DNA from 3 places in the Mesorhizobium sp. CA7 genome. Region 2 is predicted to be linked to each of the others. Evidence: riboswitches for the same ligand, from Rfam matches in the RefSeq annotation. Region 2 holds a riboswitch; each other region holds the start of a gene.
What was found. Region 2 has a riboswitch for cobalamin ahead of LB552_RS03725 (DUF1636 family protein). Riboswitches for the same ligand answer to the same signal wherever they lie in the genome.
Positions count from the first base shown of each region.

Region 1: linked by a shared signal. The riboswitch ahead of bluB (5,6-dimethylbenzimidazole synthase) and the one ahead of LB552_RS03725 (DUF1636 family protein) in region 2 are both predicted to bind cobalamin.
Region 3: linked by a shared signal. The riboswitch ahead of LB552_RS22790 (CbtB domain-containing protein) and the one ahead of LB552_RS03725 (DUF1636 family protein) in region 2 are both predicted to bind cobalamin.

Region 1 covers NZ_JAIUHH010000004.1:145,785-155,659, reverse strand. Annotated here, with positions in the region: gene ribB (3,4-dihydroxy-2-butanone-4-phosphate synthase) at 1-464, shown strand, start outside; gene LB552_RS10815 (MFS transporter) at 809-2,029, opposite strand; gene LB552_RS10810 (TetR/AcrR family transcriptional regulator) at 2,150-2,743, shown strand; gene LB552_RS10805 (hypothetical protein) at 2,875-3,858, shown strand; gene bluB (5,6-dimethylbenzimidazole synthase) at 3,859-4,590, opposite strand; cobalamin riboswitch at 4,633-4,811, opposite strand; gene LB552_RS10795 (histone deacetylase family protein) at 4,927-5,853, shown strand; gene LB552_RS10790 (exodeoxyribonuclease VII small subunit) at 5,857-6,108, shown strand; gene LB552_RS10785 (DUF2277 domain-containing protein) at 6,302-6,568, shown strand; gene LB552_RS10780 (pirin family protein) at 6,578-7,498, shown strand; gene dxs (1-deoxy-D-xylulose-5-phosphate synthase) at 7,765-9,672, shown strand; gene LB552_RS10770 (hypothetical protein) at 9,822-9,875, shown strand, end outside.
Region 2 covers NZ_JAIUHH010000001.1:768,880-778,754, reverse strand. Annotated here, with positions in the region: gene LB552_RS03735 (cobaltochelatase subunit CobN) at 1-3,021, opposite strand, end outside; gene cobW (cobalamin biosynthesis protein CobW) at 3,037-4,074, opposite strand; gene LB552_RS03725 (DUF1636 family protein) at 4,071-4,502, opposite strand; cobalamin riboswitch at 4,542-4,746, opposite strand; gene LB552_RS03720 (winged helix-turn-helix domain-containing protein) at 5,256-6,455, opposite strand; gene LB552_RS03715 (NADH-quinone oxidoreductase subunit A) at 6,790-7,155, shown strand; gene LB552_RS03710 (NuoB/complex I 20 kDa subunit family protein) at 7,146-7,727, shown strand; gene LB552_RS03705 (NADH-quinone oxidoreductase subunit C) at 7,732-8,334, shown strand; gene LB552_RS03700 (NADH-quinone oxidoreductase subunit D) at 8,343-9,533, shown strand; gene LB552_RS03695 (NADH-quinone oxidoreductase subunit E) at 9,534-9,875, shown strand, end outside.
Region 3 covers NZ_JAIUHH010000016.1:6,633-16,507, reverse strand. Annotated here, with positions in the region: gene LB552_RS22810 (cation diffusion facilitator family transporter) at 1-699, shown strand, start outside; gene LB552_RS22805 (dienelactone hydrolase family protein) at 774-1,421, shown strand; gene LB552_RS22800 (hypothetical protein) at 1,436-1,915, opposite strand; gene LB552_RS22795 (CbtA family protein) at 2,168-2,908, opposite strand; gene LB552_RS22790 (CbtB domain-containing protein) at 3,070-3,279, opposite strand; adenosylcobalamin (AdoCbl) riboswitch at 3,271-3,420, opposite strand; gene LB552_RS22785 (histidine phosphatase family protein) at 3,504-4,076, shown strand; gene LB552_RS22780 (PilZ domain-containing protein) at 4,228-4,500, shown strand; gene LB552_RS22775 (methyltransferase family protein) at 4,504-4,971, opposite strand; gene LB552_RS22770 (DUF6428 family protein) at 5,252-5,767, opposite strand; gene LB552_RS22765 (ArsR/SmtB family transcription factor) at 5,810-6,160, shown strand; gene LB552_RS22760 (aquaporin) at 6,210-6,902, shown strand; gene arsC (arsenate reductase (glutaredoxin)) at 6,899-7,312, shown strand; gene LB552_RS22750 (MFS transporter) at 7,313-8,500, shown strand; gene LB552_RS22745 (photosystem reaction center subunit H) at 8,713-8,997, opposite strand; gene LB552_RS22740 (MAPEG family protein) at 9,079-9,492, opposite strand; gene LB552_RS22735 (SRPBCC family protein) at 9,549-9,875, opposite strand, start outside.

The sequences.
Region 1 (9,875 bases), on a different contig from region 2:
GCTCCGACATCGACACGCCCGGCGGCAAGGCGCAGGCCTTCACCTACACGCTGCCTTGGGATTCCATGCACCATCTCGCGGTCGTCTTCGGCGACATCCGCGATGGCGAGGAGGTGCCGGTACGGCTGCATTCGGAAGATGTCGTCACCGACGTCTTCGGTACCAGCCATCGCCTCGACGGCATCATGAAGGCGATGGGCGAGCGCAGGCGCGGTGTCATCGTCTATCTGCGTGAAGGCTCGGTCGGCGTCGCCCATCAGGAGCGCAAGCGGCCCGCGAGCGGCGACCGCGAGGACCACGAGGAAGCCCGCCGCCGCGAGAACGAATGGCGCGAGATCGGCCTTGGCGCCCAGATTCTCAGGGACCTGGGCATCTCCTCGATCAACCTGATCGCCTCGCGCGAGCGCCACTATGTCGGTCTTGAAGGATTTGGCATCCATATCGCCAAGACCGAGATTCTGTAGTCTGTCGGAGGGTTGACGAACCGGAGGCCGTACGGCAGCCCGCCGGCCTTGCTGACGGACCGGAGTCTCCGTGACGGAGGCGATTGGCCGGAGCTCCGGAACTTCGTCATCCACGGGCGAAGCAAGGAGCGAAGCGACGCGCGCAGACCCGAGGATCCATTCCGTGACCTCGAAGCGCCGCGACGGTTCAGAATTCTGCTCCGCTGCGCTCTATGATCAAGGTCACGGAATGGATCCTCGGGTCTGCGCTCCGCTTCGCGTCGCTCCGCCCGTGGATGACGAAGTCGCGGAGGCTCCGGCCAACCGCCAACGTCCGCGATAATGATCGGACGGCCGAATAACCGTCACTCCGCCGCGACGACCGCCTCGCCCCTATCCGCCTCGCAATCGTCCGTCGCCAGCCGGCATTGGCCGGCGAGCACGGTGGCCAGCGCGATGGCGCCGGCCGCGACCGAAACCCAGAACCCGTTCTGCGGGCCGAAAGTGTCGACCATCCAGCCGGCGGCGAAGGAACCCAGCGCCATGCCGATGCCGATGCCGGTCGTCACCCAGGTGACGCCTTCGGTCAGCATCGCCGGCGGCACGTGGCGCTCGATCAGGCCGAAGGCGGTGATGAAGGTCGGCGAGATCGCGACGCCGCTGACGAACACCGCCAGCGCCAGAGTCGGCACCGTGTCAACGAAGAGGAGCGGCAAGGTGGTGAGCGCGATCACGGTGACCGCGACCGCCAATTGCCGCTGCAGCGGCGCCTTGAGGCTGAGCGCGCCGACGATGATGCCCAGCACGAAGGATCCCAGCGCATAGACGCCGATGACGAGGCTCGCCGCCTCAGGTTGGCCAAGCTCTTTGGTGATCGCCACCGTCGTCACTTCCGTCGTGGCGAAGGTCGCGCCGACGAAGATCAGTGCGAAGGTGATGATCTGCACCGGCCGCAGCCGGATCGCCGAGCCGGCCGCGCCATGTTCGGCCGGGCGGACCGGCGGCTCGGACGAGCGCTGCAGCAGGAATGCCGCCGAGCCGAGCGCAAGCAGCAATGTGCTGACCACCATGCCGGCTTCCGGGAACAGCGCGGCGCTCAAGCCCACCGACAGCGAGGCGCCGGCGACATAGACCAGTTCGTCGGCGGCCGATTCGAAGGCGAACGCCGTGTTGAGCTCCGGCCGGTCGCGGAAGATCTCGGTCCAGCGCGCCCGGACCAGCGCCGGGATGCTGGGCATGGCGGCGGCAAGTAGCGCCGAGCTGAACAACGTCCAGATAGGCCAGTGCTGGTTGGCCGCGACGATCAATGTCGCGAAGGAAAGCACCGAGACGAGCGTCATGGGTGCTGCGATCGCCGTCTGGCCACGTCGGTCCACCAGCCGCGACACTTGCGGCGACAGGAAAGCATTGACCAGCGCATAGGTCGCCGAGACGGCGCCGGCCAGCCAGTATTCGCCATGTGTCTGCGACAGCATCGCCACGATGCCGATCGGGGCCATGGCGATCGGCAAGCGCGCGATGAAAGCCGCCGCGGCGAAGCCTTTCGTGCCGGGAGCCCGAAAGATGTCCGAATAAGGATTTCGCATGATCCTGCTCCTCGACAACGGTGCATACTAAAATTACATACGCTGCGTATGACTGTGAAATAGTTCATACGCCACGTATGTCAATTGGCATACGAGGCGTATGTGAGTAGGGCCAGAACCATGCACAGACCGCGCAAGGAGATGATCGCCGAGACGCGCGCCAAGCTGATCGCAGCCGCTCGCCATGCTTTCGGCACGATCGGCTATGCCGAGGCCTCGATGGACGATTTCACCGCGTCGGCCGGCCTCACGCGCGGCGCGCTCTACCATCATTTCGGCGACAAGAAGGGGCTGCTGCAGGCGGTGATCGCCGAGATCGACGGCGAAATGGCTGTGCGGGTGAACGAGGTGGCTTCGAAAGCGCCGACCCGCTGGCAGCATTTCGTCGACGAATGCACCACCTATATCGAGATGGCGCTGGAGCCGGAAATCCAGCGCATCATGTTCCGCGACGGCCCGGCGGTGCTCGGCGACCCGGCGCAGTGGCCGAATGCCAGCGCCTGCACCGCCTCGATGACCAACCATCTGACCAGGCTGCAGGAAGAGGGCGAGGTCGTTCCGGAGCTTGATCCCGAGACGACCTCACGGCTGATCAATGGCGCCAGCAGCCAGGCCGCGCAGCGCATCGCCAATTCGACGGACCCCGAGGCGACCTCGAAAAAAGCGATCACGGCCTTCAAGCAGTTGCTCGAAGGCTTGCGAAAGAAGCCTTGACGGCACGCTCGGGTAATCAAGCCACCGGCTTATGCACCGGTTTCGGGCCGGCGCAACCCTGCCGCGATTGACAATCGCCGGGGCGAGCGCATCCTCCACCGCCAACTCTGAAGGTGAGGGGAGTCGGGGCCATGTGGGACTTCAGCATCGCCAGATCCGTGTCGATCATGATGCGGACATGGCCGTTCATCGTCTTTCGCATGATCGTCTATTTTGGCATCACGGTCGCCTACATCATGGCGACCGGTACGGGCGCCAGCGTCGGCTACGGCGTCGGCCACATCTCCACCGATCCCGACGGCCCGATGTCCTTCGCGCTGTGGGGTGGCGTGGTCGGCTTCGGCGTTGTCTCGATCGCCGTCTACTGGATACGCGAATACATCCTCTATGTGTTGAAAGCGGGCCATATCGCCGTCATGGTGCATCTGATCGACGGCCAAGATGTCCCCGACGGCCAGGGCCAGATCGCCTACGCGAAGGAAGTGGTCACCCAGCGTTTTGCCGAGGCCAACATCCTTTTCGTCGTCGACCAGCTGGTCAAGGGCGCCATCCGAGCCATCACCGGCCTGATCGGCGGCATCGCCGCCTTCCTGCCCATTCCGGGCCTGAGCGGCATCGTCAGCTTCATCAACACGGTGATCCGCCTGTCGCTGACCTATGTCGACGAGATCATCCTCGGCTACAACATCCGCATCAATTCGAGCTCGCCTTTCGAGACGGCAAGGCAAGGCGTCGTGCTCTACGCGCAGAACGGCAGGCACATGGTCAAGAACGCCGTCTGGTTGGCGGCGATCATGTGGGGCGTGTCCTTCGTCATCTTCCTGTTGATGCTGGCGCCCGCGGCCGCCATTCTGTGGGTCATGCCGGGCCAGCTTGCCGGCTGGGCCTTCGTGCTGGCCATCGTCTTCGCCTGGGCCTTCAAGGCAGCCTTCATCGAGCCCTTCGCCATCGCCTCGCTGATGCAGGTCTATTTCGAAGCCATCGAAGGCCAGGCGCCCAATCCCGAATGGGACCGCCGGCTCGCCGAGACCTCGTCCAAATTCAGGGAACTGCGCGACAAGGCGCTGGGCTCTTTCGGCGGCGGCTCGCGCTGGGATACGCCGAGGGCCGCCTGATCACGGCTTTGATGCGCTGCCGAGCTTTGCGATTGCCGATTTAAGCGGCGCCTCGCCGGCGCCGCGAAACGTCTCGCTCATGACCAGTTCGGGCAGCGGCAGGCGCTTGCCCCAGCCATGCGCCTCGAGGTCCGGCTTCGGCGCGAAGGCCGAGACGCGGCCGACGCACAGATAGGCGATCGGCGTGACATGCTCCGGGATCGCGAGAAGCCGCTTCAGTGCCTCGGTCTCGATGATGCTTACCCAGCCGACGCCGACACCTTCGGCCCGTGCCGCCAGCCAGAAATTCTGCACCGCGCAGACGGTGCTGTAGAGATCCATCTCCGGATTGTGCCAACGTCCGAGCGGCGAGTCCTTCGACCGCTGCCGGTCGCAGGTGATGCACAGGTTGAGCGCGCTTTCGCAGATGCCTTCGAGCTTCAGTTTCCTGTAGAGCGCCTGCCGCTCCGCTTCGATCGCCGGCAGCTCCTGCTCGCGCGCGGCGAGGAACAGGTCGCGCACTTGTCTGCGCCGCTCGGCGTCGCGGATGACGATGAAATTCCACGGCTGCATATAGCCGACCGACGGGGCGTGATGCGCGGCGGTGATGAGCCGCGCCAGCACATTGTCATCGAGATCGTCGTGGACGAAATGGCTGCGCACGTCGCGCCTGGTGAACATGGCCCGGTAGACCGCGTCGCGCGCCAATTGGTCAAAGTCGTCGCCGCTCGCGGCGATCGCTGCTGCCGTCATCGCTTTTCCCCTTGCGACAAGCAGTCCGCCGCCTGACCAAGCGGAAAACCATGTCTGCCGGGCCGGTCTTCTGGCTCGGGATCGTCCCGCATCCGGCGCCTTCCCGTCTTCGACAGTGGCGTTTGCCGGCGCGGTCCCCCTTACAGTGTTGGGCACGCCACGGAGTTCAACCGTGTTCCCGATTCTCCCGCGTCGCGGGCACCTGGCAGCGATGCGACCTTACAGCGAAGCTTGGGCCGCGCCAATGGCGTTAGCGACACGGCAAGACGCGATTTCCCCAGCCATTCGGCCTGCCAAACATGGTCATTCGGCCGCCAGGTCCCTAGATTAGGCGCCATGGCCACCCGTCTCTATACGCACCCGATCTTCCTCGAACACCTCACGCCGCCCGGCCATCCCGAGCGGCCCGACCGCCTGCGTGCCATCGAGCGCGTGCTCGACGACGAGGCGTTTTCGGCGCTCGACCGCGTCAAGGCGCCGGAAGGCGACGAGAAAACGATCTTCTATGCGCACCCGGAGGATTTCGTCGAGCGCGTGCGCGGGGCGATCCCTGAGAGCGGGATCGTGTCGATCGACGCCGACACCAGCGCCAGCCCGAAAAGCTGGCAGGCCGTGATCACCGCGATCGGCGGTGCCAACGCGGCGGTAGACGACGTCTTCGAGGGCCGTGCGGCAAACGTCTTCGTCGCCGCCCGTCCGCCCGGCCATCATGCCGAAAAGACTACGGCGATGGGCTTTTGCCTGTTCAACACGGCGGCGATCGCCGCCCGTTACGCGCAGAAGAAGCACCAGGCCGAGCGTGTCGCCATCGTCGACTGGGACGTTCATCACGGCAATGGCACGCAGGACATCTTCTGGGACGACCCATCGGTGCTCTATTGCTCGACGCACCAGATGCCGCTTTACCCGGGCACCGGCGCGAAGAACGAGACCGGCGCCGGCAACATCGTCAACGCGCCGCTGGCGCCGCAGACGGGGAGCGATCTCTTCCGCGACGCCTTCCTGTCGCGCGTGCTGCCCTCGATCGACGCGTTCGCGCCAGACCTGATCATCATTTCCGCGGGCTTCGATGCGCACCATCGCGACCCGTTGGCCGAGATCAACCTGACCGAGGACGATTTCGATTGGGCGACCGGCCAGTTGATGGAGCGCGCCGGGCGCCATAGCTCCAACAGGCTCGTCAGCCTGTTGGAAGGCGGCTACGATCTGCAGGGACTGGCATTTTCAGTCGCCGCCCATGTCGGGCGGCTGATGAAGGGATAGAGTATGGCATTGGAAGGCAATGAGGACGTCAAGGCGATGAGCTTCGAACAGGCGCTCGACGCGTTGGAGAAGATCGTCGATGATCTTGAGCGCGGCGACGTCCCGCTCGACCAGTCGATCAAGATCTATGAGCGCGGCGAGGCGCTGAAGGCGCATTGCGACCGGCTGCTGAAAGCGGCCGAGGACAAGGTCGAGAAGATCAGGCTGTCGCGCGACGGCAAGCCGGTGGGAACTGAACCGCTGGACGCCGACTGAGGTGTTGATATTCAGGTGAGGCCGGCCTGCAAATGGCAACTTCCTGCGCTTCCGGTGCTCACGTACTTCAAGTACGCTCCGCTCCGGTTCTCGGAAACCACCATTTTCGGCTCGGCCTGACCTGAATCTCAACACCTCAGCGGATGATCTCAGACCGGGTAAGGGCAGAGAAAGCAGGTAAGGAGTTCAAGCCATGTGCCGCAACATCAAGACCTTGGCCAATTTCGAGCCGCCGGCGACCAATGACGAAGTGCATGACGCAGCGCTGCAATTCGTGCGCAAGCTTAGCGGCTCGACCAAGCCGTCCAAGCGCAACGAGCATGCCTTCTACCATGCCGTCGAGGCGATCGCGGCTGTCGCGCGCGAATTGATCGATTCGCTCGAAACCAATCAGGAACCGCGCAACCGCGAGGAAGAAGCTGCCAAGGCGAAGGCCAGGTCGGCGCTGCGTTTCGCCTGAGGATCCGACATGAGCTTCTTTCCGGGAAACGATCCCGAACCCGGCGATGCCTTCGCCTGCGACCAGATCGAGCTGATGGTCGTTCCGAACGCCAAGGACATTGGCGGCTTCGAGGTGCGCCGCGCTTTGCCGACGGCAAAGCGCCGCCTGGTCGGGCCGTTCATCTTCTTCGACCGCATGGGCCCTGCGGTCCTGCGCGCCGGTCATGCGCTCGACGTGCGCCCGCATCCGCATATCGGGCTTTCCACCGTCACCTACCTGTTCGACGGCAGGATCAGGCATCGGGACTCGCTCGGCACCGAAATGGTGATCGCGCCGGGCGACGTGAATCTGATGACAGCCGGGCGCGGCATCGTTCATTCAGAGCGCACGCCACAGGAATTGCGCGGCGCGCCGATGTCGGTCTCCGGCCTGCAGACCTGGCTGGCGCTGCCCGACGGCAAGGAGGAGATTGCCCCGGTGTTCGCGAACACGTCGGTGGCCCGCTTGCCGCAGATCGATGCCGAGGGTGTCAGCGGCCGCGTCGTCATTGGCGCGTTCTCAGGCCTGCGCTCGCCCGTGGCGACCGCTTCCGACACGCTCTACGCCGATCTCAGGCTGGCCGCCGGTGCCAGCGTGAAGATTCCGGCCGATGCCGAGGAGCGCGCCATCTACACGCTGGAGGGCGATGTCTCGATCGCCGGCGATGTTTTCCCGGCCGAGCGGCTCCTGGTGTTCAAGCCGGGCGAGGAGATCGTGGTCTCTTCCGAGCGCGGTGCGCATTTCATACTGTTCGGCGGCGCTTCGCTGGGCTCCAAGCGCTACATCTGGTGGAATTTCGTCTCGTCCTCCAAGGAACGCATCGAGCAGGCCAAGCAGGAATGGAAGACGGGCCGCTTCGATATCGTTCCCGGCGATGAGGAAGAGTTTATTCCGCTGCCCGAGAACTAAGGTGTGTTGATATTCAGGTGAGGCCGGCCTGCAAATGCCGGTTTCCTGCGCTTCCGGTGCTCACGTACTTTGAGTACGCTCCGCTCCGGTTCTCGGAATCCATCATTTTCGGCGCGGCCTAACCTGAATCTCAATACACCTTGCAGCGTAGCACGCGTCACTGGCGCGCATTTACATTCGCCCGCCGGCGGACTATTCCCGCGCATGATTATGGCGCAATCTGCTGATAGCGCCGTGTTCGATCGATTGACGCAGGACGCGCCCGAGTGAAGCCAGACACGCCGCTGCTCGACAAGGTCCGCATTCCGGCGGATTTGCGGACGCTTGATGAGAGCGCGCTGCCGCAGCTTGCCGCGGAACTCCGCGCCGAGCTCATCGACGCCGTGTCGCAGACCGGCGGCCATCTCGGCGCCGGCCTCGGCGTCGTCGAACTGACGGTTGCGCTTCATTACGTCTTCAACACGCCGCAGGATCGGCTGATCTGGGACGTCGGCCACCAGGCCTATCCGCACAAGATCCTGACTGGCCGCCGCGACCGCATCCGCACGCTGCGCCAGGAAGGCGGCCTTTCCGGTTTCACCCGGCGCGCGGAGAGCGAATACGACCCGTTCGGCGCCGCGCATTCCTCGACCTCGATTTCGGCCGGTCTCGGCATGGCTATGGCGCGCGACCTGTCGGGCGGCCGCAACAATGTCATTTCCGTCATCGGCGACGGCTCGATGTCGGCCGGCATGGCCTTCGAGGCGCTGAACAATGCCGGCGCGCTCGACGCCCGGCTGATTGTCATCCTCAACGACAACGACATGTCGATCGCGCCGCCGACCGGCGCCATGAGCGCCTATTTGGCCAGGCTCGCTTCCGGCAAGGCCTATCTGGGGTTACGCGATTTCGGCAAGAAGCTGACATCCTACCTGGGCAAGCGCGCCGACCGCGCCATCACCCGTGCGGTCGAGCATGCGCGTGGTTACGTCACCGGCGGCACCTTGTTCGAGGAGCTCGGCTTCTATCACATCGGTCCGATCGACGGGCACAATCTCGAACATCTGATTCCGGTGCTGAAGAACGTCCGCGACAATGGCAAAGGCCCGGTGCTGATCCATGTCGTGACCCAGAAGGGCAAGGGCTACGCGCCGGCGGAAGCCGCAGCCGACAAATATCACGGCGTCAACAAGTTCGACGTCATCACCGGTGCGCAGGCCAAGGCGCCGGCCAACGCGCCCGCCTACACCAAGGTCTTCGCCGAGAGCCTGATCCAGGAAGCGCGCGAGGACGACCGCATCGTCGCCATCACCGCCGCCATGCCGAGCGGCACCGGCCTCGATCTCTTCGGCGAGGTGTTTCCGAAGCGAACCTTCGATGTCGGCATTGCCGAGCAGCATGCGGTGACCTTCGCCGCGGGGCTCGCCACCGAAGGCTACAAGCCTTTTGCCGCCATCTATTCTACCTTCCTGCAACGCGCCTACGACCAGGTCGTCCATGATGTGGCGATCCAGAAACTGCCGGTGCGCTTTCCCATCGACCGCGCCGGTTTCGTCGGCGCCGACGGCGCCACCCACTGCGGCGCTTTCGATACGACCTTCCTGACCACGCTGCCGGGCTTCGTCGTCATGGCCGCCGCCGATGAGGCGGAGCTTCGCCATATGGTGCGCACCGCGGCTGCCTATGATGACGGTCCGATCGCCTTCCGCTATCCGCGCGGCAACGGCGTCGGCGTCGACATGCCGGAGCGCGGCTCGCTGCTGGAGATCGGCAGGGGCCGCATCCTCAAGGAAGGGACCAAGGTCGCGCTGCTTTCCTTCGGCACGCGGCTGCAGGATTGCCTGTTGGCGGCCGAGGAACTTGGCGCTGCGGGCCTTTCCACCACGGTTGCCGACGCCCGCTTCGCCAAGCCGCTGGACGAGGATCTCATCCGGCGGCTCGCCCGTTCGCATGAGGTGCTGGTGACTGTCGAAGAGGGCGCCATCGGCGGCTTCGCCAGCCAGGTGCTGCACTTCCTTGCCCATGAAGGCCTTCTCGAAAGCGGCCTCAAGGTGCGGCCGCTGGTGCTGCCGGACGCGTTCACCGACCATGCCAAGCCGGAGAAGATGTATGCCGATGCCGGGCTGGATTCGGCAGGCATCGTGCGCACGGTCTTCGCCGCGCTCGGTCGCGGCGTGCAGGCGCAGCGCGCCTGAATCAGAGCTTCAAGCGGTGAATCGGTTTGCCGGGTGCCAGATGTAAGTATCTGTTAACGCTCCCGTTTGGCGGTTCGCTTACCCTGTCTCTTGGCCGATTTTCAACGGCGCCCTGCTAGAAGCTCGGGCCAGGCAGGGAGACAACCAAAATGAAAACACTTCTGTGCGGAGTGGCCCTTTTGGCGGCCGTGACGGCCCCGACG
Region 2 (9,875 bases):
CGCTGCGGCGAGCGGGTTCTCGGTATCGTCCTCGTCGCGGCTGGCGACCGCGTTGGCAGCGGCGTCGATCAGCGCGATCTGGGTCGGGAACATGTCGCGGAACAGGCCGGAAATGCGCCAGGTGACGTCGACGCGCGGGCGACCGAGCGCTGCCGGCGGCAGCACCTCGATGCCAGTGACGCGGCCGGTGGCACCGTCCCATTGCGGCCGGCAGCCCATCAGCGCCAGACCTTGCGCGATCTCCTCGCCGCCGGTGCGCAACGAGGCGGAGCCCCAAAGGTCGATGACCAGCGAGCGCGGCCAGTCGCCATGGCTCTGCATATAGCTGCGCACCACTTCTTCCGCCGCCGCCTGGCCGAGGTCATAGGCGGTCGGCGTCGGCATGGTGCGCGGATCGGAGGTGAAGAGGTTGCGGCCGGTGGGGAGCACATCGGAGCGACCGCGCGCCGGGGCGCCGGCAGGGCCGGCCTTGATGTGACGGCCGTCGAGCGCGGCGAGGAGGGCTGCCTTTTCGGTTTCCGCGCTTTGCCGGCGCAGCGGATCGGTTTCGTGTTCCTGCGCGCGGCCATAGACGTGCAGCCCATCCTTGAAGGCGAAATCCTTGAGATCGCAAAGCCACGCGTCGATGCGGCGCAGCGCCTCGTCGGGTTGATCGGCCTTGGCCACGCCCGCTTCAGAAGCGAGGCCAGTCTTCTGCGCGGTCTCGACGATCAGCTTTGCAAGTTGGTCACGGCGGCGGCGGTCGAGGCCGTCGGCCTGCGCGTATTCGTCGACCAACCGCTCGAGTTTCTGTTGCGCCTCGTCTAGGCCGGCGCCGCTCAGCGGCGGCGGCAGATGGCCGAGGGTGACGGCCGAAATGCGGCGCTTGGCCTGCGCCGCCTCGCCCGGATTGGAGACGATGAAGGGATAGATGACGGGCAGCGATCCGGTGACGATCTCCGGGAAGCAGGTTCCGGAGAGGGCCACCGTCTTGCCCGGCAGCCATTCGAGCGTGCCATGCGCGCCGACATGGATGATGGCATGCACGCCGAGCGATTTTTGCAGCCACAGGCCGAAGGCGATCAGCTCGTGGCGCGGGGGCAGCGTCGGGTCGTGATAGTCGGCGCGGCGGTCGGCCGAGCGGCCGCGGTCGGGGGCCAGCGCCACGGTGACGTTGCCGAAGGTCGCGGCGCGGAAGGGGAAGGTTGTTTCACCCGCTAGCTGCCAAGGCTGGCGTTCTGTCGCGCCCCCCTCTGTCCTGCCGGACATCTCCCCCTCTAGGGGGGAGATTGGCAGTTCGGGCGCCGGCGCTCCACCTACAACACTGCCGATTGGCGAAAGCGGTAGTGACAGGGCAATCTCCCCCCCTGAGGGGGAGATGTCCGGCAGGACAGAGGGGGGTGCCTCGCGCGAACCTATCCCCTTTGCCTTGCCCCATGTCGCCTCAACTGAAGCTCGCGCTTCCCTCGGCAGTTCCGCTGAAAAGGCAACGTAATCCGTCAACGTAAGGCCAAGCCCACCCACCTCCAACGCATCCAGCAACGCGCGCGGCGATTGCGGAATCCCCTCAACCGCATAGCCCTGTTCCTTCAGGTCATGCAGCATGGCGAGCACGCTTGAAGGCACATCCAGCCCAACGGCGTAACCGGTTCGCCCTGGCGCGCCCGGATAATCAGGGATCAGGATCGCGAGCTTGCGCTTGGCCCGCTCGGTCCGCTGCAGGCGTATAAACGCCGCGATCCGCTTGGCCACCTGCGCGATGCGGTCCGGCTCGGGCCGGTTGGCGAAGGCGCGGAAGGCGAGCGCCGGATCGGTCTCGACCTCGCCCTTGAACGAGACCGCGCCGGCCAGGATGCGGCCGTCGAGCTCGGGCAGCACCACATGCATGGCAAGGTCGGCAGGAGCCAGGCCGCGCTGGTTCTTTTGCCATACCTCGCGCCTGGTGGTGGCGACGATGACCTGGAACACCGGTACGCCCGCGCGGTCGAACAGGGTTTCGGCGCCGGGTTCCGCGCCGGAGGCGAAGGCGGTGGCGGTGACGATGGCGGCGGGGTTCAGGGAGGTGAGGGCGGTTTCGACGAAGGCCAGGGATGCCGCGTCTTTGAGGCTGGACACGAAGATCGGCACGGGGGTGAGCCCTTGCAGCTTCAACGCTTCCACGAGAACGTCGATCGGTGCCACGTCGGCGGCAAGCAGCATCGAGCGGTAGAAGAGGACGGGGATGACCGGGGCGCTGAAGTTGGTCGCGTCGAGTTCTGTCGCCCCCCCCTCTGTCCTGCCGGACATCTCCCCCTCAAGGGGGGAGATTGCTCTGTGGTCGACGGTTTCGCCAACTGTAGATGTTTCAGCTAGCTCGATATTTGACGAAGCAGAGATAGAGCCGGCTTGGGTGACAGCTGATCTCCCCCCTTGAGGGGGAGATGTCCGGCAGGACAGAGGGGGGGGCGAAGGATCGCCGACGCTCGACAGGACTGGCTTTTCGACAACTCCCAGCCCAGGCTGATAAAATCCCGCCTTCGGCACGCTGACCGGCTCGGCCACGGCCGCATCCGACCCGGCAAGCCTTGCCAGCCTTTGCACCAGCGCGCGCATATTGGCCGGGCCGCCTTCGCGGAAATAGCCGAGCAGGGCGTTGAGCTCGGCGCGCGGCAGGGTCGAGCCTTCGACCAGCCGCAGGTCCTCGTCATGGCTTTCGCCGGGCAGCAATGCCAGCTTGATGCCGCGTTCGCGCGCCAGGGCGGCGAGCTGGTCACAGCCGTAGCGCCACCAGTCATAGCCGCCGAGGATGCGGACGAGGATGACCCTGGCGTGGCGGGCGACGCTGTCGATCCACAGGTCCACCGACATCGGGTGGCGAAGGTCGCGCAGCGCCGCAAGCCGCATGGACGGCAGCCGCGCCGCATCCGTCTTCCAGGCCGTGGCCAGGCCGGCGAGATCGCTGTCGGTGAAGGACAGCGCCACCACATCCGCAGGCGTCTGCCTGAGGTCCATCGGCTCGGCGAGATCGTCGAGCGAAGCGGATGTGGTGGCGAGGATGTGCATTGTGGTCGGATTGCCTCAGCCGGCGAGGATACGCTCGATTGCCGGACGGTTCAGCCCCTTGAGGCCGATGACGACGAGCCGCGAGCGGCGGTCGTCCTCGGCCGTCCAGGCGCGGTCGTAATAGTGGTTGACGCGCGGGCCGACAGCCTGCAGCAGGAGCCGCATCGGCTTGCCGCCGACCTCGACGAAACCTTTGACGCGCAGCACATTTTCCTGCTCGGCGGCAAGGGCGACGCGCTTGGCCAGCTCGTCGGGATTGGCGATCGACGGGATGTCGAGGACGAAGGAATCAAAATCGTCGTGCTCGTGATCGAGCTCGTCGTCGTGATGGGTCTTGCGGTTCTCGATGTCGTCCTCCACCGCAAGACCAAGGCCGAGCAGCACCGAGGGATCGACCTTGCCCTGCGACGTCGGCACGACCTTGACCGCACGCGCGACATGCTCGCCGATGACGGCGTTGGCACGGGCGGAGCCCGCCGCATCCATCAGGTCGCTCTTCGACAGGATGATCAGGTCGGCGCAGGCGATCTGGTCCTCGAATACCTCCTCGACCGGATCGTCATGGTCGAGGGAATCGTCCGCCGCACGCTGCGCCTGCAGCGCGTCCATGTCGGAAGCGACGCGGCCGTCGGCCAGAGCGGGGCCGTCGACCACGGCGACGACGCCGTCGACGGTGACGCGGCTCTTCACGGTCGGCCATTGGAAGGCTTGCACCAAGGGCTTCGGCAGAGCGAGACCGGAGGTTTCGATCAGGATGTGGTCGACCTTGGGGTTGAGCGACAGGATCTGGTCGAGCGCCGGCACGAAATCGTCGGCGACGGTGCAGCAGATGCAGCCATTGGCGAGCTCAACAATGTTTTCTTCCGGACAAGAGTCGATGCCGCAGCCTTTCAGGATCTCGCCGTCGATGCCGACATCGCCGAACTCGTTGACGATGATCGCCAGCCGCTTGCCCTTGGCGTTCTCGATCAGGTTGCGGATCAACGTGGTCTTGCCGGCGCCGAGGAAGCCGGTGACGACGGTGCAGGGAACACGGGAAACGGATGCGTTCATGGTCGGTCCTTCAGCATGTCGAGGGGAGGGATGCGGGCAACCAGGCCGCGCTTGAGAGAATCGGGCCGGCCGCGCCAGGGGATGAGGCCATCGGTCGAGGTGGCGAAGAGCTTTGCGCCGGCGACGAGATCGGCGCCGCTGGTCGTGTTCAGATCGCCGAAGACGTAGCTCCAGCAGCCGTCGCGCAGCAGCGCGGCGCTTAGCCGGCGCTTGCAGTTGCCGAGGCATTCGACGGTACGGATGTCGATCTTTTCGCCGCAAGCAGCCCGACGCGTGTCTTCGGCAAGCAGCGCGCCGGCGCGCGGATGCGCATCCGACCCGGTCTCGTCGCGGCAGGATGAGCAGACGATGACGGTGGCGCCAGCCAAAGCATCGGGCTCGGACGGAATGTCCGCGCTGTTTGCCGGGAAACTGCCGTTGCGATCCAAAACCATGCTCCTTGCCCGGAAAACCCGCCGGGCATTCGGATACTTAAAGTCTCAGACGGCAGGTCTCCTGGCTCGCGGGTCGTCACCCTGAATGCCGCCTTCCCGGGAACATCCCAGTGGTTTTCGGCAGAGGCTCGTCGCTTACAGTTGCGGGGACAGCCGCGGATTTGGGCTTTCGGCCCGCACCGCATTCCCTCTTGGCTCCTCCCTTTGCCGGGAGAAGACCGTCTGGGTCAGGATTTAGAGGGTTCAGGGGGCTGGAGTCAACGACTGGCTTAGTACCAGCCTTTTGGCGGCTTTATGGGTTTGAGGTATGGACCCACAAGTTTGCGAGGCGGTGAGGCCACGGGCGCCATACTTAACGAACAGCCGTGCTGGCAAACCGGTTCCCACATCAAGACGAAGCGATTGGCGTCGAACTTCGGCTCATGAACTATTATATAGCGCTGCCCTACCGGCAATAAGCCACAGGCGCCTGCGATCTGCTTGTCGATCGTTCCAAACTCCAACCACCGCAGAAGAAGCGCCGTCACTTCTTTTGGCTGCATACCGGGTGCAATGTGGCCGCCACAGAAAATGACTGGACGCGTGACCTCTACCCATTCCTCTCGGTAAGCACCTGTCGCATATGATGGCGACGCTAAGGTCAGGTAGGCCAAGACCAGACATATCGAGCGCCTGAAAACCATCGCAACCGATCCTAACCACAGTTGGGATGTTCTATTTTTGTTCACTCTCCCTGTCAACGCGCAGCTACGACACCGCGATGTCGGCCAGCGCCGGCCCGAGGTCGCCGGCCGGCGTCACCTCGATCGCCTCCAGGCCAAGCCAGCCTTGCATCTGCTTCAACTCGTCGAAGAGCTGTGCGGCCGTTTCGGCGGGGGCCTCGGCTTCGGCATAGGCGGCATGGACGCGCAGCACGCTGGCTGGGCGGTCGGCCCTCAGGTCGACGCGGGCGACGATGCGGTCGCCGAGCAGGAAAGGCAGCACATAATAGCCATATTGGCGCTTTTCCGCCGGCGTGTAGATCTCGATGCGGTAGTGGAAATCGAAGAGTTTCTCCGTCCTGGTGCGTTCGAAGACGACGGGATCGAAGGGGGCGAGCAGGGCGCGCGCTTCTATCCGGCGCGGGAAACGGGCGTCCTTGTGGAGATAGGCGGTCTTGTCCCAACCTTCGACCTTCACCGGCAGCAATTCGCCGGCTTCGACCAGGTCCTCGATACGATCCTTCGTGTCGCCCGGCGCGAGACGAAAATAGTCGCGAAGGTCGCCATAGGTGGCGATGCCATGGGCGCGGGCGGAAATGCGCAGCAATTCGCGATGCGCGTCCTCGACCGAGGGTACGGGCAGGTCGAGGACCGCCTGCGGCAAAACGCGCTCGGGCAGGTCGTAATAGCGTTCAAAGCCGCGGCGGTAGGCGGTGGTGATGCGCCCGGCCCAGAACAGCCATTCGAAAGCGTGCTTGGCCTCGCTCCAGCCCCACCAGCCGCCATTGCCCTTGTGGCCTTCGATATCGGAGGCGGCGATCGGACCGCGATCGGCGACCTCTCTATATATCTCATCGATCATTTCCTTGCGCTCACGGCCCCATTTCGCCAGGCCGAGATACATCTCGTCGCCCTGCTCGGCGCGCTCCATGCGCCAGCGCATCAAAGGGTAGGTCTCGACGGGCAGGAACGACGCCTCATGCGCCCAGTATTCGAACACGGCGCGCTTGCGGGTGACTGCGGCATTGTCGAGCAGCGTAAGCGGGTAGGGGCCGAGGCGCGAATAGAGCGGCATGTAATGCGCGCGCACCACCGCGCTCACGGAATCGATCTGCAGAAGGCCGGTTCGCGAAAGTACCCGCGCAAGGTGGCGGCGATCCGGAACACCACTGGGCCTAGGGTCGTTGAACCCTTGCGCGCCGAGCGCGACGCGCCTCGCCATGGCCAGCGAAATCTTGTCCTTCATCAGGTGTCCTTGCCCCGATCGTCCGTTGGATTTTTAGCCGGTGATTCCTGTCATGCTAGCAGGCAAATGGCGGTAGATATGTCAGGAGAGAAAACTGGAGTAAAAACTGAAGGAAATCAAACAGGAGCGGATCGGACCAGTTTCTTCCGATAAGGCGTCCAGAGCCGCGATTTGAACAACGTTTGACTTGCGTCACCGAAACCGCTGCGCTAACCCTCGCCGCGTTGCAGCATGGGCCCCTTAAAACGGTTCAGCGGTTAATCTGTCACGCTTCCGCATTAGAGTTCGTTGCTGTAATCAAAATGAACTGCCCCCGCCGAAGGAAAGTCGCCGCATGAGCGCACTCCTAAGTTCGTACCTGCCTATCGTGCTGTTCATCGCCGTGGCGATGATCGTCGGTCTGGCGCTCATCATCGCTCCGTTCCTTGTGGCCTACCGCAATCCCGACCCGGAAAAGCTTTCCGCCTATGAATGCGGGTTCAACTCGTTCGACGACGCCCGCATGAAGTTCGACATCCGCTTCTACCTGGTGTCGATCCTGTTCATCATCTTCGATCTCGAGGTCGCCTTCCTGTTCCCGTGGGCGGTGTCCTTCTCGAAGCTTGGCATGCTCGGCTTCTGGTCGATGATGGTGTTCCTGGCGGTGTTGACCATCGGCTTTGCCTATGAATGGAAAAAAGGAGCGCTGGAATGGGATTGAACGACAGTTCAGGCACCCTCGTCGCGCCGAAGCCCAAGGGCATCATCGACCCCAACACCGGCAGGCCGGTGGGGGAGGACGATCCCTTCTTCCTCGAAATCAACAATGAGCTGGCCGACAAGGGTTTTCTCGTCACCTCGACCGAGGCGCTGATCACCTGGGCGCGCAGCGGCTCGCTGATGTTCATGACCTTCGGCCTCGCCTGCTGCGCGGTCGAGATGATCCACACCTCGATGCCGCGCTATGACTCGGAGCGTTTCGGCGTCGCGCCGCGCGCGTCGCCGCGCCAGTCCGACATTATGATCGTCGCCGGCACGCTGACCAACAAGATGGCGCCGGCGCTGCGCAAGGTCTACGATCAGATGCCGGAGCCGCGCTACGTCATCTCGATGGGCTCCTGCGCCAATGGCGGCGGCTACTATCACTATTCCTATTCGGTGGTGCGCGGCTGCGACCGCGTCGTGCCGGTCGACATTTATGTGCCCGGCTGCCCGCCGAGCGCGGAGGCGCTGCTCTACGGCATTCTCCTTCTGCAGAAGAAGATCCGCCGCACCGGCACGATCGAACGGTGAGCCGATGACCCTGGCGTTGAACGAACTCTCCATCTATCTCGGCGAGAAGCTCTCCGGCCGCATCGGCGAAGCCGTGCTTGCCTATGGTGAGCTCACGGTTTCAGTTGAACCGGGCAACCTGATCGAGGTCGCGACCTTCCTGCGCGACGATCCGCGCTGCCAGTTCATCTCGATCATCGATGTCTGCGGAGCGGACTACCCGTCGCGCGCCAGGCGCTTCGACGTCGTCTATCACCTATTGTCGCCGAAGCAGAATGTCCGCATCAGGCTCAAGGTCCAGGCCGACGAGGAGACGCTGGTGCCGTCGCTGACCGGCGTCTATCCGGGTGCCGACTGGTTCGAGCGCGAGACCTACGACCTTTACGGCGTGCTGTTCTCGGGCCATCCGGACCTGCGCCGCATTCTCACCGACTATGGTTTCGAGGGGCATCCGCTGCGCAAGGATTTCCCGCTGACCGGTTTCGTCGAGGTGCGCTACGACGACGAGGCCAAGCGGGTGATCTACGAGCCGGTGGAATTGAAGCAGGAATTCAGAAATTTCGACTTCTTGAGCCCGTGGGAAGGAACGGATTACGTCCTTCCCGGGGATGAGAAGGCGAAACAGTAGGGCGACCCATGGCTGAAACCTCCGTCCGCAACTTCAACATCAACTTCGGCCCGCAGCATCCTGCGGCGCATGGCGTTTTGCGCCTGGTGCTGGAGCTGGACGGCGAGGTGGTCGACCGCGTCGATCCGCACATCGGTCTGCTGCATCGCGGCACCGAGAAGCTGATCGAGGCCAAGACCTATCTGCAGGCCGTGCCTTATCTCGACCGGCTCGATTATTGCGCGCCGATGAACCAGGAGCATGCCTTTGCGCTCGCGGCCGAGCGCCTGCTCGGCATCGAGGTGCCGAAGCGCGGTCAGCTGATCCGCGTGCTCTATTCCGAGATGGGCCGCATCATGTCGCACATCTTGAATGTGACGACGCAGGCCATGGACGTCGGCGCGCTGACGCCGCCGCTGTGGGGCTTCGTCGAGCGCGAAAAGCTGATGGTGTTCTATGAGCGCGCTAGCGGTTCGCGCATGCATGCGGCTTATTTCCGGCCGGGCGGCGTGCACCAGGACCTGCCGCAGAAGCTCGTCGAGGACATCGGCAAGTGGATCGACCCGTTCCTGAAGTCGATCGACGATCTCGACGCGCTCTTGACCGGTAACCGCATCTTCAAGCAGCGCAATGTCGATATCGGCACGGTGTCGCTGGCCGACGCCTGGGCCTGGGGCTTTTCTGGCGTGATGGTGCGCGGCTCGGGCGCCGCCTGGGACCTGCGCAAATCGCAGCCCTATGAATGCTATTCCGAAATGGATTTCGACATTCCGATCGGCAAGAACGGCGACTGCTACGACCGTTACCTGGTGCGCATGGAAGAGATGCGCCAGTCGGCCAGGATCATGCGCCAATGCGTCGATCTCTTGCTCGGCAAGGAAAGCGCCGGCCCGGTGTCGAACCTCGACGGCAAGGTCGTGCCGCCGAAGCGCGCCGCGATGAAGCGCTCGATGGAAGCGCTGATCCATCACTTCAAGCTCTATACCGAGGGCTACCGCGTGCCGGCCGGCGAGGTCTATGCGGCCGTCGAGGCGCCGAAAGGCGAATTTGGCGTCTACCTGGTCTCCGACGGCACCAACAAGCCCTATCGATGCAAGCTGCGCGCGCCCGGTTTTGCGCATCTGCAAGCCATGGATTTCCTGTGCCGCGGCCACATGCTGGCCGACGTCACCGCCGTGCTTGGCTCCCTCGACATCGTGTTTGGTGAGGTCGATCGCTAAATGTCAGTCCGCCGTCTTGCAGAAGCCAGCCTCCAGCCTGCCACCTTCGCCTTCAACGAGGCGAACGCGGCGGCCGCCCAGCAGTGGATCGCCAAATACCCGAAGGGGCGCGAGCAGTCGGCGATCATCCCGTTGCTGATGATCGCGCAGGAGCAGGAAGGCTGGGTCACCAAGGCGGCGATCGAGACGATCTCGGACATGCTCGGCATGCCGCGCATCCGTGGCCTCGAAGTCGCGACTTTCTATACGCAGTACCAGCTCAATCCGGTCGGCACGCGCGCGCATATCCAGGTCTGCGGCACCACGCCCTGCATGCTGCGCGGCTCCGAAGCGCTGATGGAT
Region 3 (9,875 bases), on a different contig from region 2:
GGTCTTCCGCTCGCCGATCCAATCATCGGCCTGCTCATCACCGTCGCCATCTTCGGTATCGTCTGGCAATCGGCGCGCTCGGTGCTGACCCGCATGCTGGACGGCGTCGAGCCCGGCCTCGTTGACCAGATTCACCATGCTGCCGACCATGTCGCCGGGATCGAGAAGGTGGCCGACGTCAAGGCCCGTTGGCTCGGCCACAAGCTGCATGTCGATGTTACGATCGCCGTCAATGACGGCCTGCTGCTTGCCGCCGCGAACAACATCGCCGCATCGCTCAAGGCCGAGCTCTTCGCGCACATCCCGGCACTCGACGTCGCCACGGTGCACTTTGCCGAGCCAGAGACGGAAGCCGGCCACCATCATGCGCCGGATCCATTCCTGGTCTCGGGCAAGCTAGCCAGCGGGCTGCTCGAAATCGTCGACACGCCGCAGGGCGAGCGCATGCGGTTGCGCCTGTCGCGTCACGCCGAGGGCCTGCGGGCGAACATCGCCATTGAAAGGGCGGACGGTGCGGTCGAAAGCCTGCCCCTGTCTCCGGTCGGCGGCGACCATCATTATTTGCAGAGCCTGGTCGCGCCGACCGAACCGCATGAATTCAGCGCCAGGCTGCAACTGGCGGCCGGTCCCGACACCGAGGATTTGCCCTTCGCCATGGCCGAACCGAAAGGTCACCATCACGAGCGCGCGCATGGATGATACGGTGACGGCGAAGGCTTCGGAAAGGGCATGGCTGGTGATGGGGATTCTATAAGCCGGATAAAAGACGATCATTGCCCGAACTCAACGCGATCGGCCAGGCGACGCCGGAGGGAAAGCGGATGGCTACTATTGTACTCTTTCACTCGGCGCTGGGCCTTCGGGCGGTGGAGCATCAAGCTGCTGAGCGCATGCGAAGCGCGGGGTACGATGTTGTGATGCCGGACCTCTACGCAGGGCTGACTGCGGCATCGGTCGACGACGGGCTTGCCTTGATGAGCAATGTTGGGTGGGAAACCATCTGCGACCGCGCCAGGGTGGCGCTCCTCCAGACTTCTCCAGACGCGGTGCTCGCTGGCCATTCCATGGGAGCTGGCGTGATCAGTGCCGTTTGGTCAGAAAGAATCGCTGCCGCCGGCATTGTGCTGCTGCATGGCCTTGCTGATATTCCCAGCAATGTTCGCCGACACATCCCGGTCGCGGTCCACGTCGCCGACCCAGATGCATTTGCTCAGCCAGAACAAGTTGCCGACTGGTCGGCGTCGGCGAAGCGCTGCCAGGTCAGGGCAGAAATTTTCACCTATCCGGGGATCGGCCATTTCTACACCGATCAAGCGTTGCCGGATTACGATGCGTCCGCAGCCGAGCTGACATGGTTGCGCGTTCAGGCTTTCCTGAAAACGATCGCACGCAAGACTGGGAGCGGTTCGGTGATTCCGTGAAACGCTGGCCCGTTCTAAGCAGCGCCGGCTCGCGGAGCGCGTGAACGGAAAATCGAGCATGCAGCGGCGCCGAGCGCCGCCACCGTGGCGAGGATCACCGCAAGGCTCGGCAAGTGGAAGAAGATGTCGCGCCATCTGGGCTCGACGACCGCGCCGGTGCTGAAGGCCTCGCCGCTATACTGGCACAGGATCCACGACGCGCCGCTGCGCACCATCTCGGCATCGATGTCCGAGATCAGCGCCTTCGCGTTGCGTTCGGTAGAGGGCATCGTGGCCATATGGGCGAGCAGCGCCTTGGCGGCGGCGAGATAGGCGTGGCTGCATTCGTTGAACGGGCTTTCCTCGTCGCCGAGGCTGCCCGGCATCAAGCCCCAGAGGCAATAGGTGAATTGCAGATTGCCGTGATTGTAGAGCCGCCGGAAGGTCGGGTCGGTCGCGGTCTGGCGCTGGGCGAGGTCGAGGATCTCGCCGCGATAGCGCGCGATGACGGCCATCTGGCCGTGGGTCAGGCTGGGGATCTGGATGCCGGGAGGGGGCGGGGCCGAGGATCCGCCATGCGCTTGCGCGGATGTGGCGGCCAGAAATGCGAGCAGCGCCGCAACCGAGCAATTCCACGAAAAGTGTGCGGCGGTTTTCCGTCCGGAATTGCGAGAAAACGAAAGACCAAAGTGGCTCTGCGGTCGTACCGACCGTTGAGCCGCTTTGGCCGCCAGGGCGCAGAACCGTGGCGGCCAACGCATCGGATTTCAGGCGTAGCGGCGTGCCGGGCTGCGCTGGTCGCGCACCGCGACCACGCGTTCGGCAACCGCGCCGAAGCCGAGCCCGACGACGGTCCACAGCACCAGCTGGATGCCGAGCGAGGCGACGCGGAATTGCCACAGCACGGTCGCCGAGAAGTTCTCCGGCACCTCGTTGATGTCGGGCAGCGCCGCCTTCACCAAAGCGAAGACGACGAGGAAGGCGAGACCCGCTACGATCGAGGCGTTCCAGGCGCCGAGTCGGTTCCACAGCCGCTGCGCCAGGCCGACCGCCGCTACCATAGCCGCGATCGAGACGACGATCATGATGAAGAACAACTCGGTGCGGTAGCCGATGGTCTCGGCGTTGCCCACCGCCGGCGGGCTGGCCGGGTATTTGAGGCCGGGGACCACGATCACAGCCAGGAAGCCGAGTGCCGCGATCAGCGCCGAGGTGCCGCGCGGTCCGAGCGAGCCCAGCCGGCCATAGGCGTAGGCGAAGACCAGCGAGAACAGCCCGCCAAGCGCGGCGCCATAGATCAGCACGCCGGTTGCCAGGCCAATGCCGGCTTGCGTGGTGCGGCTGACCATCTCGGGCTCCGGCGCCCCGCCGGCGGCCTGGGCCTGCTGTTCCTCGAAGGCGATCGCCTTGTCGACCTGCGGCTCGCCATAGACGCGGGCGAAGGCGAACGCCAGAATCCCGGCGACCAGCCCGACAAGCATGCCGCGCAGCAAAAGTTTTCCAACCATGTCACTAATCCCTCCAAGCAATTCCAGGAAAAGTGCGTAGCGGTTTTCCGTCCGGAATTGCGTTAAGCCAACCTAGCAATTCCAGGAAAAGTGCGCAGCGGTTTTCCGTCCGGAATTGCGTTGGATCAGAATCGAAAGGGGTTCAGCGATGCTGAACCGCTTTAGTGGCAGGGGAAGCCGAGCAGGTGGCGGCCGTCATGCACGAACTCGTGCAAATAGGTGCCGCGGATCAGCGAGGTCGCGCCTTCTTCCGCGCCGACGAAATAGATCGCCAGCATCAAAAGCAGCCCGCCGAGGATGGCCCAGGGCAGAAGCTCGCGGACCGGAATCGCAACCGGGCCGTAGCTGGGGGCGAAGGTGGTGTCGGACATATTGACCTCCCTTGGGATACTGCGTCCCGTTGATCGAGTGCTGCGGAATAAGGCCTGACTTTCGGCTGGTGCCGATCACAGTGGCGCGACCGTGCCGGACTCGCACCGGCTTCCAATCCCGTATAGCATTAAGACACTTGTCAGTACTTCGTTCGCCTGTCAACGACATGTAATGGCGGCACGGCTTCGTGAGGCCTGTTTTTCGCTGGGCCACGGAGTTTTTCATGCTTGTCCGCCTGACGATGATCGCAAGCGGAGCGACGCCCGGGATGCGCAAGGGCCGCTTTCCGAACGACGAGCCGCCGGAGCCGCGCGCCCTCGATCGCGCGGACGCGCTGGCCGCTTCGCTGCGTCGGGCCGACCGTGTCTGGACAAGCCCGGCGCTGGCCGCGCGGCGGACGGCCGAGGCGCTCGGCCTTGACGCGGCGATCGAGCCGCTGCTTGCCGAGCAGGATTTCGCACGCTGGGCCGGCAAAAGTTTCGAGGAGGTGCAGGCCGAGGATCCGGAAGGCATGGCGGCCTGGTTCGCCGACGCAGACGCGGCGCCCCATGGTGGTGAATCGCTCGCCGACGTCGCCCGGCGGGCTGCTGCGCTGATGGAGCGGCTGGCCGGCGAGGGCGGTCACATCGTCACGGTGACGCATGCTGTGCCGATCCGCGCCGCCATCACTCATGTGCTCGGCGCACCGCTTTCCTCGGTCTGGAAGATCGACATCGAGCCGCTGTCGCTCACCGAGTTCCGCAGCGACGGCCGCCGCTGGGTGCTGCGCGCGAGCGGCGTCACTGTCGCCGGCTGAACGCCCGGGCGTGAACGCTCCATCCGTGAACCCGGCCGGCATATCAAGCCGGCACACCACTGTTTCAGTGATCGCTAACGGAACGGAAACGCCTCGCTGCTATCGTGCTGCCCCATGGCAAGGAGGACCTTGCCTGAGGAGCCCGCCGGATATGGCCAATTTTCCCGAGATCGAACGCCGTCTTCATGCGCGCGAATTCGTGCTCAAGGAAGCCACGATCATCGCCGCCGGCGTCAGGATCGGCTGCTCGGTCAGAAATCAGCACGAGCAGGGCGCGGAATTGCGCGTCGGTGCCGATGTGGAGATTCCGGACCGCTTTCTGCTCGAGGTCCCGGCCGACGATACGGCCTATCGCGCTTTGGTGCGGTGGCGGCGCAACGACCGCGTCGGCGTGGCGCTCTACAGCAACGCGCCAAAGGACTGATGCTCAAAAATAGCGGCGCACGCTCGCCCTGTAGGCGCGGTAGGGTTCGCCGAACTTGCGTTCCAGATAGGCCTCCTCGCGCAGCACCACGCCGTAATGCAGGACGGGGAAGCTCGCGATGGTCGCGATGACGGCCCACCAGCTGTCAAAGAGCAGCCCGATTCCGAGAAGCAGTCCCATCAAGCCGACATAGAGCGGGTTGCGGGTGAAGCCGAACGGGCCGCCGGTGATGATCGCGGTGGTCGGCAGCGTCGGGTTCACATTGGTGCCGCCGCGCAACATCGTCGAGCGTCCCCAGGCGATGATCGCAACCGCCAGTGCTGCCAGCACTATGCCGAGCACGATGGTCAGCGGGCGGCCGCCGATCGCCAGCGGCCAGACATAGCGCAGCGCCAGCATCGCGATCAGCGCCACGAGAAAGAGCAGCGGCGGAAACACCGCCACGCCCGGATTGTCCGCTTTGTCATCCATAGCCATTTTCATCGACCGGGCGCCATTGCCGCCACTATGCACGGACGCGCATCGTCCAGCAATTCGTGACTTGATCCTGCCTAGGCGATGTGCAGCCCGACATATCGGGAACACAACCGTGGCGCGCGCGTTCACTATCGCCGATCGACAGGGATTGCGCGGATGAGCAAGACAGCCGTTTGGGTGGCGCTGATCGCCATCGTTCTCGTTGGCCTCTATTTGTTGCAGGCCAATGGCATGATCCGGTTCTGATCAGGGCGGCGCGTCACCATTAGCGGGCTCAACAGCAGCGACTCCCTCCGCACCCGCTCGCTGCCTTCTGTTCTTCCAGCCAGCGGTCGCGCGGCTTGCAGCTTGACGGCCGTGGCGACAGCTCGACCTCAACCGTCCCGCCAACAAGGCTCGGCTGGGCTGCCCGGTGCAGTTCGATGGGGCGCACGCCATCGCTGACCTCGAAGGTCAGCTTCGCCGCCTGATCGAGAGCGACATGGTCCGAAACCTTGCGGATGATCGCGGCGAACTTGCCGGCTGGCATATGGACCGGTCCGCCTTGGTCCACGTCCCACAGCTGGACGAATATCTCCGACCATGATTCCGGATTTGCTTCGCAATCCAGCGCCGCGAACTGTCCAGCCTTCACCTCGGTGACATGGTAGCCAGGCTTTACCGGCCGCCCGCCGTAGCGGAAAACCAGCGGCTTGTCCTTGTAATCAGCCAGCGCCACCAGCAGATCGCCGATGGTCAGGTCGGAGGGGTCCATAGGAGCGATGTTTTTCCGATTGTCAGAAGAGAGCATGTCGGCTATTCCTCATTTCAATATTTCAAGGATTGTTGAAACGTGGATGAACGTCAAGCCCTGATCGCCTTTGGCGCGCTGTCGCAGGAAACACGGCTGCGCCTGCTGCGGCTGCTGGTCGTTGCCGGCCCGGAAGGCATTGCCGCCGGCTCGCTCGCCGAGCAGGTCGAGGTCTCGCCGTCCAATGTCAGCTTCCACCTCAAGGAACTCGAGCGCGCCGGTCTTGTGACGGCGCGGCGCGATGCCCGCTCGATCGTCTACAGCGCCGAGTTCGACGCGCTGTCCGGATTGATCCGCTTCCTGATGGAGGACTGCTGCTCGGGCCGGCCGGAAATCTGCGCGTCGGCGCTTGCGGCACCTTGCTGCCAGCCGGGCGAGAAGAGCCGGCAATGACCGTCACGCCCGCTACCCAACTCCCCATTGTCCAATCCAGGGTCGACCGATGAACACTTTCGATCTGCCGCGCCGGTTCGCGGCTGAAGCCCTCGGCACCGGTCTGCTGGTGGCGACCGTCGTTGGCTCCGGCATCATGGCCGAGACGCTGACGCATGACACCGCGCTGGCGCTGCTTGGCAACACGCTAGCAACCGGCGCCATGCTGGTGGTGCTGATCACCATCCTCGGGCCGATCTCCGGCGCGCATCTCAATCCGGCCGTTTCGCTGGTGTTTTGTTTCAACCGGTCGCTGCCTGCTCGCGATCTCCTTGCCTATCTGATTGCGCAGGTCGTCGGCGGAATCGCCGGCACGATCGCCGCGCATCTCATGTTCGCCCTACCGGCGCTGGAGGTCGCGACGAAACTGCGTGCCGGGCCGGCGCAATGGTTCTCGGAAGTGGTCGCGACATTCGGCCTTGTCGCCGTCATTCTCGCTGGCCTCCGCTTCGAGCGGCGGGCCGTGCCGTGGCTGGTCGGGCTCTATATCACAGCGGCCTATTGGTTCACGGCATCCACTTCCTTCGCCAATCCCGCCGTCGCCGTGGCGCGCTCACTCACCAACACTTTTTCCGGCATCAGGCCGCTCGATCTGCCCGGCTTCGTCGTCGCCGAATTGCTCGGTGCCCTGATCGCGCTCGCGTTGATCGGCTGGCTGCTGCGGCCCGCGGCCATTCCACAACCCTTGAAAGCAGAGCCATGACGGTCACGATCTATCACAACCCCGACTGCGGCACCTCCCGCAACACGCTCGCCATGATCCGCGCCAGCGGCGAAGACCCTGTCGTGATCGAATACCTCAAGACGCCGCCGGGCCGCGAAAGGCTGCTCGAACTGATCGCCGCGATGGGGATTTCTGCGCGCGAGTTGTTGCGGGAGAAGGGCACGCCTTACGCCGAACTCGGCCTCGCCGATCCGAAATGGAGCGACGATGAGCTGATCGATTTCATGCTCGCCCATCCGATCCTTATCAACCGGCCCATCGTCGAGACGCCGAAAGGGACAAAACTGTGCAGGCCGTCGGAAGCGGTGCTGCCGCTGCTCGACAATCCGGTGCGGGAGTTCGTCAAGGAGGATGGCGAGAAGGTCGCCTATCCGCCAGGGCAAGCCTGATTGGAAGCCACCGCGCCCATCGCACACAACCGCCGCGTCCTCGTTACGGCTCTTGGCATCACGCAGATTCTCGCCTGGGGATCATCCTACTACCTGCCCGCGGTGCTTGCCGCGCCGATTGCTAGAGATACCGGTTGGTCGTTCGCCTCGGTCGTTGCCGGGCTATCCTGCGGGCTCCTGCTTGCCGGGCTGGTGTCCCCCGTCACCGGGCGGCTGATCCAGCGCCACGGTGGGCGGCCGGTGCTTGCCGCCAGCTCGTTGCTGCTGGCTGCTGCGCATTTGCTGTTGGCGACGGCGACCGACTATCCTCTTTATCTGGCTGCATGGCTGCTCATGGGCTTGGGCATGTCGAGCGGCCTCTACGATGCCGGCTTCGCCACACTCGGCCGCCTCTATGGACAGAGCGCGCGCGGCGCCATCACCAACCTGACGTTTTTCGGCGGCTTTGCCAGCACCATTTGCTGGCCGATCAGCGCCTTCCTTGTCGAGCATGGCGGCTGGCGCACCGCCTGCCTTGCCTATGCCGCGATCCATTTGGCAATCTGCTTGCCGCTCCATCTGTGGATAATACCGTCGCCTCCGGCCGCCGCGCCTGTGCCGGTCAAAGACAGGTCGAAAGAGGCATCGGCCACCGGCAGAGCGCGGGCGCGCTTCATTCTGCTGGCCTCCATTCAGACCTTGGCCGCACTGGTCGCGTCCATGCTCTCCGTCCATCTGCTGACGCTGCTGCAATTGCGCGGCGCGAGCCTGGCAGCCGCCGTCGGACTTGGCGCGCTGGTCGGCCCTTCACAAGTCGGCGCTAGAGTGGCGGAGCTGTTGATCGGCCGCAACCGGCAACATCCGATCTGGACGATGCTGACATCCGTAACGCTGCTTGCCGCCGGAATCTGGCTGCTCCTGACGAGCCAGACTTTTGTTGCTCTCGCCTTGATCCTTTATGGCGCGGGTAACGGCATCCATACGATCGCGCGCGGCGCGCTGCCGCTGGTGCTGTTCGACCCGCAGCAATACGCGGTGCTGATGGGCAAGCTCGCGACGCCCAGCCTCATCGTCCAGGCGGCGGCTCCGTCCGTTGGAGCGGTGCTTCTTGGCACGGGCGGCGCCAATCTTGTCCTGGCCACGCTGGGGCTCGCGGCAACGCTCAACGCGGGGCTGTGTATTTGCCTGCTTGCGAGCATGCGCCGCTGATCCTTGAAGCGGTTCATCGCTCCACGAAATCGCCGACCTGTCCCGGGCTTTCTCGCCCGCTCCAGAGGGAACCCGCCACACATTTGTGACGCGAAGCAATCCGCGTGACGCTCGTCAGGCGATAAACGAATACCGCGCCGCGCAAAAAAACCGGCCCGGCAATTGCCGGGCCGAATTCTCTTGATTGATTCACAGTCGCGAAGCGTCCCTGTTCAGTCGCGATGCTCCGGCATTGCTTTCAGCTGGTCCTTCGTCCAACTCGTGACGGCATGCACGTCGCCGTCCTCGTCGCGCATGAAATCGAGTTGGCTGGCAGTGACAGCCACCGGCTTGGCGCCGATGCCGAGAAAGCCGCCGACATCGATGACGACCTGGCTGCCGTGCAGGTGGTCGACCGAGCCGATCTTCTCGTCATCCGGGCCGTAGATGGTGGCGCCTTCGAGGATGTCGGGCGTCAGCTCGGCACTGGTCAGTCTTACGTGGCTGGTGTGGTCCATGGCGCATCTCCTGTGGTTGTACAGGGATGAACCTCTGATCGGGGCGAGGGTTCCGCCGACGGAGCGAAAAGCGAGCGCTGCTCAGCGAAGCGCTGCCCAGCCCGTCACGAGGACGAGGACAAGCGTGACCACCGCTCCGGAGACATAGAGGATCGTCCTGACGCTGCCGCCCTTGGCGGCATTTCCGCCGCGCAGGTAGATGATCATGTGGACGAGACGTAGCGCCAAGTGAACCCAGACGAGCACGGCGAGCGTCACCGGCTCGACGCCAACCATCATCGCCAGCAACACGGGCACGACGAAGGGCCCGAGCGCCTCGACCGAGTTCATGTGGACGCGATCGATGCGGTAAAGACAGTTGTCGTCGTCCGCCGGGATCACCGGCCCTGAAAGCTTGCCTGCAAAACCCTTGGACGAGCCTGAGTAGATCGCCAGCGCGACCGAGAGGAGGCAGAGCGCAAGCACGCCGAGGGTGCTCAACCAATAGGCTTCCATTGTTTCCAGTGCTCCTCCGATCGCCACCGTGGGGGCCATGCCCCAAGGAGGTGCTGTCAGGCCGCCCGGGAAAAAAGCGCCTGGAACCGCTGCAGGTAGAGCGGCCAACCCTGATCGCCGTCGACCCCGCTGCGTACGCCTTCCCAGCCTTGGCCATGCCGTTCGATATGGCGGTGCTCGATCTCGACCCGGGTCCGGTTTTCCGCCTCGGCCGTGAAGCGGACCTCCCACTCGCTCGTCCTGGCGAGGTCGGTTTCGATCTGCCAGCGCGGGCTGATGTCCCAGCTCAGAAGCAGTCGGTTCGGCGGATCGTAGGCCAGCACGCGGGCGAAGCGGCACTCTGAGCCATCGACGCCGCGGTCGTAGACGTGGCCGCCGACGCG